DNA from 2 places in the Rhizobium sp. GCM10022189 genome. Region 1 is predicted to be linked to the other one. Evidence: riboswitches for the same ligand, from Rfam matches in the RefSeq annotation. Region 1 holds a riboswitch; the other holds the start of a gene.

What was found. Region 1 has a riboswitch for thiamine pyrophosphate ahead of thiM (hydroxyethylthiazole kinase). Riboswitches for the same ligand answer to the same signal wherever they lie in the genome.
Region 2: another riboswitch for thiamine pyrophosphate. It lies ahead of ACFPWW_RS20395 (YkoF family thiamine/hydroxymethylpyrimidine-binding protein); the one in region 1 lies ahead of thiM (hydroxyethylthiazole kinase).

Annotation. Positions count from the first base shown of each region.
Region 1 is NZ_JBHSOR010000046.1:357,312-361,715, forward strand. It holds gene thiD (bifunctional hydroxymethylpyrimidine kinase/phosphomethylpyrimidine kinase) at 1-602, opposite strand, end outside; gene thiE (thiamine phosphate synthase) at 599-1,234, opposite strand; gene thiM (hydroxyethylthiazole kinase) at 1,231-2,031, opposite strand; TPP riboswitch at 2,083-2,181, opposite strand; gene ACFPWW_RS19900 (aldehyde dehydrogenase (NADP(+))) at 2,374-3,897, opposite strand; gene ACFPWW_RS19905 (endonuclease/exonuclease/phosphatase family protein) at 4,098-4,404, opposite strand, start outside.
Region 2 is NZ_JBHSOR010000047.1:68,473-72,876, forward strand. It holds gene ACFPWW_RS20385 (ABC transporter ATP-binding protein) at 1-510, opposite strand, end outside; gene ACFPWW_RS20390 (ABC transporter permease) at 507-1,298, opposite strand; gene ACFPWW_RS20395 (YkoF family thiamine/hydroxymethylpyrimidine-binding protein) at 1,313-1,921, opposite strand; TPP riboswitch at 1,912-2,025, opposite strand; gene ACFPWW_RS20400 (NADPH-dependent FMN reductase) at 2,219-2,794, opposite strand; gene soxR (redox-sensitive transcriptional activator SoxR) at 2,875-3,339, shown strand; gene ACFPWW_RS20410 (SDR family NAD(P)-dependent oxidoreductase) at 3,427-4,197, shown strand; gene ACFPWW_RS20415 (ArsR/SmtB family transcription factor) at 4,299-4,404, shown strand, end outside.

The DNA.
Region 1 (4,404 bases):
CGTTTCGCCTCGAACCAATGCAGACCGGAGGCAGTCGACAGAACATCGGGGCTTTCGTCGCTCTCGAGATGCCCGCCCTTGACCAGCACCGCGGCCGGGCCGATAGCGCGCAGACGCTCAGCCTGCGAGGCCATCCGCTCGCGGCTTTCGGCAACTTCCTCGTGCAGAAGGGCTGCGGCTTCCGGCAGGTTGGGCGTGAGCAGCGTGGCAAGCGGCAGCAGGTGCCGCGTCAGCGCATCGACAGCCTGGGGGTCGAGAAGTGCCGCTCCGCCTTTGGCGATCATGACCGGATCGACGACGATGGGAATGCCGCGATGAGGCGCCAGCGCCTCGGCGACCGCTTCGGCAATGCCGGCATTGGCGATCATGCCGATCTTGACCGCATCGACGCGCACATCGGCGAAGACCGCCTTGATCTGCTGGGAAACGAACTGCGGCGGCACGAGATGCACACCGGTTACACCCCGCGTGTTCTGCGCCGTCAGTGCCGTCAGCGCCGCCATGCCATAGACGCCGCGGGCGGAGAAAGCCTTCAGATCGGCCTGGATGCCGGCGCCGCCGGAAGGATCGGAACCTGCGATGGACAGGACGTTGCGGATCATCGGCCGGCCTTTCTGATTTCTTTGGCGATACGGATCGTCGCGGCCTTCGGGTCCGGCGTACCGCAAATCGCCGAGACGACGGCAAGCCCATCGGCGCCTGCTGCAAAGACGGAAGCGACATGTTCGCTCTTCAGGCCGCCGATCGCAACCGTGGGAACCGGTGCCGCTTCCACCGACTTCGCCAACCCGTCGAAGCCGATCGGCTGCTTGTGGTCGGTCTTGGTGGGGGTGGCAAAGACCGGCCCGATACCGGCATAATCGACGATCCCTGGATCAATGGCCGCTGCCAGAGCCTCCGTCTCCACCGACAGGCCGAGGATCATGTCCGGTCCGATCATTGCGCGCGCGGCGGCCGGTCCCATGTCGTCCTGGCCGATATGCAATCCATCGGCGCCGATCGCAATCGCCGCCTCCGCGTCGTCGTTGACGATCAGCAATGCGTCGGTGCCCTTCAAGACCTCCTTCAGGGCAAGACCGGTCTCGATCAGCCTTGCCGTCCCGCCATGCTTGTCGCGAAGCTGCACCATCGTCGCGCCGCCGGCCACGGCAAGCCGTGTCGTCTCGACCATGCCGATGCCAGCGCAGAGATCGGGATCGAGAACCAGGTAAAGGGAAAGATCGAAGCGTTTCATGCGCCACCGATCCTGACTTTTGCGTCCAGCGTTTTGCCATCGAGCGCACAAAGCGCATCGAGGAAGCGCCACGAGAACGAGCCGGGGCCGGTCGCTTCCTTCGCGGCCTCCTCGCCGGCGACCGCGAAAGTGGCAAGCGCTGCGACAGCGGCTGCGAAAGGATCTGCCGGAATGGTGGCAGCAAAGGCGCCGGTCAGGCAGGTCAGCGAGCAGCCGAGCGCGGTCACCTGCGGCATCAGCGGCGAACCGCCTTCGATGCGCAGCGCCTGCGCTCCGTCGGTCACGAAATCAACGACGCCGGTAACGGCGACGACCGTTCCATGCCGTTCGGCAAGCAGCCGCGCGGATGCCTCGGCCTGTTCGACCGGGTCACGGCTGTCGACGCCCTGGCCGCGGCTTTCGCCGCCGGCGAGAGCGATGATCTCGGAGGCGTTGCCGCGGATGATCGTCGGGCGAAGCGCCAGCAGATCGGCAACCGCCTTGCGGCGGAAGGACGTTGCGTAGTGAGCGACCGGATCAAGGACCCACGGCTTGCCGCCCGCATTCGCGGCCGTTGCCGCCGCCTGCATGCCGTCGATCCATTGGGTGGAAAGCGTGCCGATATTGATCGTCAAAGCTCCGGCGATCGCCGCAAATTCGCCCGCCTCTTCGGCGGCGTGAACCATGGCGGGCGACGCTCCGGCAGCAAGCACCACGTTGGCGGCGATGTTCATGGCGACATAATTGGTGATGCACTGCACGAGCGGCGGCTTTGCGCGCATCGCCGTCAACAGTGCCCCGGGTGTCTTGTTCTCCATCGTACCCCTTTCAGGCGGGGCAGGCGCGGGAACGATCATGCGATGAAGCAGATTGTGACCCGAGCGACTCCCTCCGCCGGCATTATCCGGTTCAGGTTCGAAGGGTGCTTCTCAGCCCGTTCGTGCAAACGGGCGCCCCTGTCTCTCAACGGCACTCTTTCTTGCAGAGAATGGAGCCAATGTCACTGGCAAAATGACGGTTTTGCGAATGCGGATCCGCGCATGCTGACGCTGCACCGGCCTTAAGATGGATGTCTCTTTCCAGCCGTGCTGGGGCTTGCCGGCCTTTCGACAGTCTCTTCCAAGGAGACTGCCCTATGGAGGCCGGCAGGCCCCGGCCGATCACCGCAGCGGAGCCGGAAGCAGCTCGGTCGTAAAGTCCTGATACGAAACCGGGCGCAGGAACCTGTAGATGGCGAGCGTCCCGACCGACGTCGACCTGCCGTCGGCCGTTGCCGGATAGGGGCCGCCGTGGACCATCGCGGGCGATACTTCCACACCGGTTCCGAAGCCATTCACGAGCAGGCGTCCGGCAAGCATTTCCAGCTTGGGAACGAGGCGCTTCGCGTCCGGCTCGTCTTCGCTCGCAATATGCAGGGCAACGGTCAGCTGACCTTCGAGACCGTCGAGGACGCGTTCGAGTTCAGCGAAATCGCGGCAGCGCACGATGAGACCGGCTGCACCGAAAATTTCGTCCTGAAGCTCATGATGCGCCAGGAATGCCGCAGCCGTCGTCTCGAAGAGAGCGGCCGTGCCTTCGAATTCGCTGCCGGGCTTGCCATTGGCGACAAGGCGGACTTCGGGATGTTTTTCCAGCCGGGCGACACCATCGCAGAATGCCTTGGCGATGGAGCCCGTCAGCATCGTCTGGGCGCTGACGTCAGGCAGAAGCTCGCGTGCCCTGGCAATGAAAGTATCCAGACCCTCGCCATCGACGGCAAGAATGAGGCCGGGATTGGTGCAGAATTGTCCCGCACCCAGAACCAGCGAGCCCACGAAGGCGGTCGCGATCTCTGCCGCGCGGGTCTTCAGCGCATGGGGGAAGAAGATGACCGGGTTGATGCTGCTCATTTCTGCATAAACCGGGATCGGCTGCTTGCGCTCGGACGAGATCTTCATCAGCGCCGTGCCGCCCCGGCGTGAGCCGGTGAAGCCGACGGCTCGGATCCTGGCATCGGCCACCAGCTTCTGCCCGACCTCGAAGCCGGTATCGAAAAGAAGCGCGAAAGTGCCGGCATGCAGGCCAGCCTTGGCGACGGCGCGCTGCACGGCGCGGCCGACCAGTTCCGATGTGCCCGGATGGGCGGAATGCGCCTTGACGACGACAGGGCATCCTGCCGCCAGCGCAGACGCCGTGTCACCGCCGGCGACCGAGAAGGCGAGCGGAAAGTTCGATGCGCCGAAAACGGCGACCGGGCCAAGGGGAACGTTGCGCAGGCGCAGATCCGGCTTCGGAACCGGCTTGCGGGAGGGATCGGCACCGTCGAAACGAAGTTCCTGGAAGCGGCCGTCCCGGACCTCCTTCGCAAACAGCCGAAGCTGTCCGGTGGTGCGGGCACGTTCGCCTTCCAGGCGCCCGCGTGGGAGCCCGGTCTCCGCCATCGCCCGCACGATCAGTTCGTCACCGATCGCTTCGATCTCGCTGGCGATCGTTTCAAGGAAGGCCGCCCGCGTTTCGAGATCGGTTTCCCGGTAGGAGGCGAAGGCTTCCCATGCAGCCCTGGTCGCCTCCTCGACGTCTTCGGCAGAGGCGCCGCCAAAGGAAACGGGCAAGGGCGTCCCGGTGGCTGCCTCGATGCCGTAGAGTTCCCCGCGCGTGCCGCGCTTTTCCGATCCCGCGACGAGCAGGCTTCCATTGATAGTCATGACGGATTTCCTTTCAAACAGACTCGGCGACTATATAGGCGCTCGCTTTCTCAATTTCACGACATCTTTCCCCAAAGTCGCAGCGAAGAGGACCTCTCTGGCAGAAGCATCGTCGGGGAGACATTCCGCAGGGAATTCGGGGAAACGGCAGGCCGCCTTTCGGCGGGCCTGCCGGGCTGCGGCTCTTTGTCCGTGGCTGATCAGCGCGTGGAAAACCGGGCCCTGACGAGGTCGTGGTCCGAGATCGCTGCACCGTCGGCATCGACGGCGGGAACGGTCACGGCTTGGCTTGCCGTGAGCCCGCGGGTGAACAGCCAGTCAAGCCGGGCGAAAGGCGGCTGCGGAGTGCCGTCCGGGCGCGTGCGCTGCGTGAGCGCGAAGTCGTTGGCTGCCTCCCAGCGGTAGCCGGCTTCGGCAAGCAGGCCGAACAGCGGCTCGTGGGCTTCCGGTTCGCGCGTGCCGGCCGGAAGGCTGTTGGTGTTGAAGTCGCCGCCGATCACCACAGGC
Region 2 (4,404 bases), on a different contig from region 1:
CATCTGGGTGCGGGTGAGCGCGTCGAGTGCCCCGAAGGGCTCATCGAGCAGCAGCATGTCCTGCCGCTGAATTACGGTGCGCAGCAGGGCCGCACGCTGGCGCATGCCGCCAGAAAGGGCGGCGGGATAGTGATTTTCAAAACCGGCAAGGCCGAAGCGTTCGAAGAGAGGGGCGGCAACGGAGCGCGCCTGGCTGCGGCGCATGCCGTGCACTTCGAGGCCGAGGATCGCATTGTCGATGACGCTTCGCCACGGCATCAGCGCATCGCGTTGCGGCATGAAGGCAAAGGCGTGTGCGGCTTGCGAAAGCGGCATGCCGTCAAAGAAAATGTCGCCGCCATCGGCCTGCAGCGCCTGTGTCAGAAGGCGAAGGATCGTCGATTTGCCGGAGCCGGAGGGGCCGACGATCGAGACGAATTCGCCTCTGGCGACATGAAGGGAAATATCCTTCAGCACGTCCATGCCGGCGAAGGATTTCGAGACGTTCTTCAGCTCAAGCATCCCGCTCATCGGCGTTTCTCCGCAGGAGATTGCCAGGGCATGACCAGGCGCTGCACCGCCAGCGTGAGAGCGAAGAGGCCCAGGGTCAGGAGGGCGCTGACGACGACGGCGGCAAGCACGAGGTCCGGCCGGAAATTGTTCTTGGCATTGAGGATGTAGATCCCGAGGCCGCGTGCGGCGCCTGCATATTCGGCAAAGATTGCACCGACCACGGCATAGGTGATCGCTATGCGCAGGCCGGCAAAGAAGAACGGCATGGCGGAGGGAAGCCTTGCCAGGCAGAAGATACGCCAGCGGCTTGCCTTCATGGAACTCAGAAGCTCGGCAATATCCCGATCCGTCGCTTCATAGCCCTGCAGCAGGGCGACAAGCAGCGGAAAGAAGGTGACGAGGGCGACGAGCAGAAGCTTCGGCAACAGCCCGAAACCGAACCAGAGCACGACCAGGGGGGCGATTGCGACCAGCGGCAATGTCTGACTGACGATGAAGAGCGGCAGCAGCGCGCGGCGCATGAAGGGTATGAAATCCATCAGCACCGAGGAGGCGAAGGCAAAGAGCAGCGACAGGGCGAAACCGCCGAGCGTCGCGCCAAGCGTGGGCCAGGTATTGTCGAGCAGCGCCTGCCTGTTCAGCCAGCCTTGTGTGAGGATGCGCGAAGGCGAGGGCAGGATGGAGGGCTTGATGCCAGAGAGATCGACATAGAACTCCCAGACGGCCAGGAAGGCGCATACGGCAAGAATGGCTGGCAGGGCCCGCCGCAGTGGTGCAAATGTCGAATCCGGTTTCGATAAGGTCATTGCCGTCAGGCGTCTCAGGCTTTGCTCGGGCTGTTTGCCGAGACCGTAATATCCAGCGTCACATGGCCCTCGGGATCGCCGAAGCGGTAGAAGGCTTCATGGATGGTCGCGAAGATCGCACCGGCATCGCCGCGCAGTTTGGTACAGAAATTCTTGGATCGGTCGAAAGTGCCGGAGCGCTTCAGAAAATCGATGCAGCCATAGATCTCGTCCATATGGGTGCCGGTTCCCATGACATAGAGAGAAAACTGGGCGGCGGTCGGCTGGCCGGTCCTTGGCGTTTCCCTGACCGCTGCCATCGCCGCCTCCAGACGCTCGGCCAATGGTTCGGAGCGGCTCGTGGCCAGGCCGGTGCCGCAGATGGCGTCATCCGGCTCGCCGGGGCAGCCGCGCGAGACGGCAGCGGATAAAACGCAATGTTCGCCGCTTGCCGAGGCCGCAACAAAGAGGTCGCGCATGGCGGCAAACAGTACGTCGGGCGGGCCGACCATCAGCGTGGAAATATCGTCGGTTTCGATGCGGAGCCGGTCGCGATAGGGCTCGAGTGCCTTGATCGCATCAAGGATGATGCCGACGAAATTGCCGGACATCGGATACAGGGACACTTGCGCGCCGGAAAACATTTGGACCTCGCTCCGCTGGCATTACCCAGATCAGCTTTGAAGGGTCCGGAGGCATGCGCCTCACATCTCAGCCCCAGCAATATGGAGCTCCCCCGTGAAATTGTGGCGGAAGCTAGCACCGGCTCGGCGATACCGCAACCGCAAAATTGCTATCCGGCTACACGGTCGGCAGGCCGAGGATGGCAGGCCGGGCGCATCCGCCATCTGTCGGGAAAGGAGGAAACACCCGGACAAAGGTCCTGTCCGGGTGTCCAGCCGGTTTCGTACCTGCCAGAAACGGAACCGGATGTCGCTGTCTCAGGCGGCTGCGCCGGCATAGGGGCTGTCGCTGCGCGCGGCAATCAGTGCTTCGGTCCACCATTGCAGCTGGGCTGTCATTCGCGAAAGCCGGCGCAGCGCATCCTGGGGATCGTGCAGCCGGCCTTCATCGTCGAAACGACGCCAAGGGGAGCTGAAGCTCACCGCATCGCAGATCGTGACGGCGTGAAGCTCCGCAAAGACGAGGCGCAGCTGCTCGACCGCCCGCAATCCGCCGGATACGCCGCCATAGGAAACGAAGGCGACCGGCTTGCCGTGCCAGGGCTCGGCAAAGAGGTCGATGAGGAATTTCAGGGAAGCGGTGAAGCTGTGATTATATTCCGGCGTGACGAGAATGAAGCCATCGGCCTGATGGAGCCTGTCGGCAAGCCGTCTTGCCTCGGGATGATGCGGCGCATGTTCCCGCGGCAGCGAAAATGCCAGCGGGTCGATGATGTCGATTTCGAATTGCGGGAAGCCGACAAGCTCTCTTGCCAGCCATTTTACGACCCTGTCGCAGATGCGCCCGTCGCGCGTGCTGCCGTAGATGACGGCAAGCCTCATGGCTTTCTGCATGCATTGCTCCTTCTTTGTCGGCTTTACGGCCTCGGGAGCGCAGTCTATAAAACCTCAACCAATATTGAGGTCAATAGGCCATGCAGCAGAACCCGACATTCTCTCTGAGCAGGCTTCTGACGGTGGGGGAGGTGGCAGAACGCAGCGGACTTGCGGTTTCCGCCCTGCATTTCTACGAGGCGAAAGGACTGATCTCCAGCATTCGCACCCGTGGCAATCAGCGCCGCTATGGTCGCGACGTGCTGCGGCGTCTCGGCATCATCAAGGTGGCGCAACGCGTCGGCATCCCTCTTGCTGAAATCCAGACCGCCTTCGAGACCCTGCCGCAAGGCCGCACACCGACAGTGGAGGATTGGCAGAGGCTGTCTGCGCTCTGGAAGGATGATCTCGATGCCCGCATCAGGCGGCTCAGCCTGCTGCGCGACCATCTGACGAGCTGTATCGGCTGCGGCTGTCTCTCCATTGATGCCTGTCCGCTGCGCAATCCCTTCGACGTGCTCGGCAGTCAGGGCACCGGTGCGCGGCTTCTCGATCCGGATGCGTAGGCCTGCGGGCTTTCTTTTGGCCGGTGGCCGCATATGTTAGGCCTGATAGCGCAAGCGGCGGGGCCAGCCCGCCAAGAGGAGAGCTTCGTGTTTCATCCCAAACTGTTCGAAAACCGCAATGTCGTCGTGACGGGTGCCGGGCGGGGCATCGGCCTTGAAGTTGCCCGGCAGTTTCTGGATTGCGGAGCGCGCGTGCTTGTGCATACCGGGCGCAAGGGGGAACGCGAACTGCCGGATTTTCTTCTGACGGCCGAATCGGAGCGCCGGGCGCTGCTGCTGCCGGCCGATTTCCTGCATCCGGGCGGGGCTGCGAAGTTTGCGCAGGAAGCGCTCGATTTCTTCGACAAAATCCATGTTCTGGTCAACAATGCCGGTACGATGCATGGACGTTTTCCCGCCGGCGAGCTGACCGATGCCGACTATGACACTGTCGTGCGCCTCAACCAGACGTCGGTGGTGGAACTTACACGCGCACTGCTTCCTGCTCTTCGGGCAGCGCAGGGTGCAGCCATCGTCAACACGGTCTCGATATCGGCGCTGACGGGCGGCAGTCCGGGTTCGGCGATCTATTCCGCATCGAAAGCCTTCGTTGCGACCTATTCCAAGGCGCTCGCCCGCGAACTCGCGCCTGACGGTATCCGGGTCAATTGCGTGTCGCCGGGCACGATCGATACTGATTTCCATGCACGCTATTCATCTCGCGAAAAACTGGAGCAGACACGCAAGTCGATCCCGCTGCAGCGGCTCGGAACATCGGAAGATTGCGCCCCAGCCTATCTCTTCCTGGCGGCGCCTTCGCTCTCCGGCTACATCACAGGCCAGGTTCTCGAGATCAATGGCGGCCAGCTTATCTGCTGATTTGGTTGGACTTTTTTTGGTATTTCGCGACATTTGACCAATTCGCTTCTGCGAATATGATATTGTACTGATCTACCTTATTACCTCCTTCCGAGAAGCAGATGCCATTGCCTAAACCGAAGCCGGGCATGACCGGCCAGGACTTGCAGAAGCTTGCTGACAAAGCCCACGAGGCGAGTGATCTCCTGAAGGCGCTAGCCCATCAGA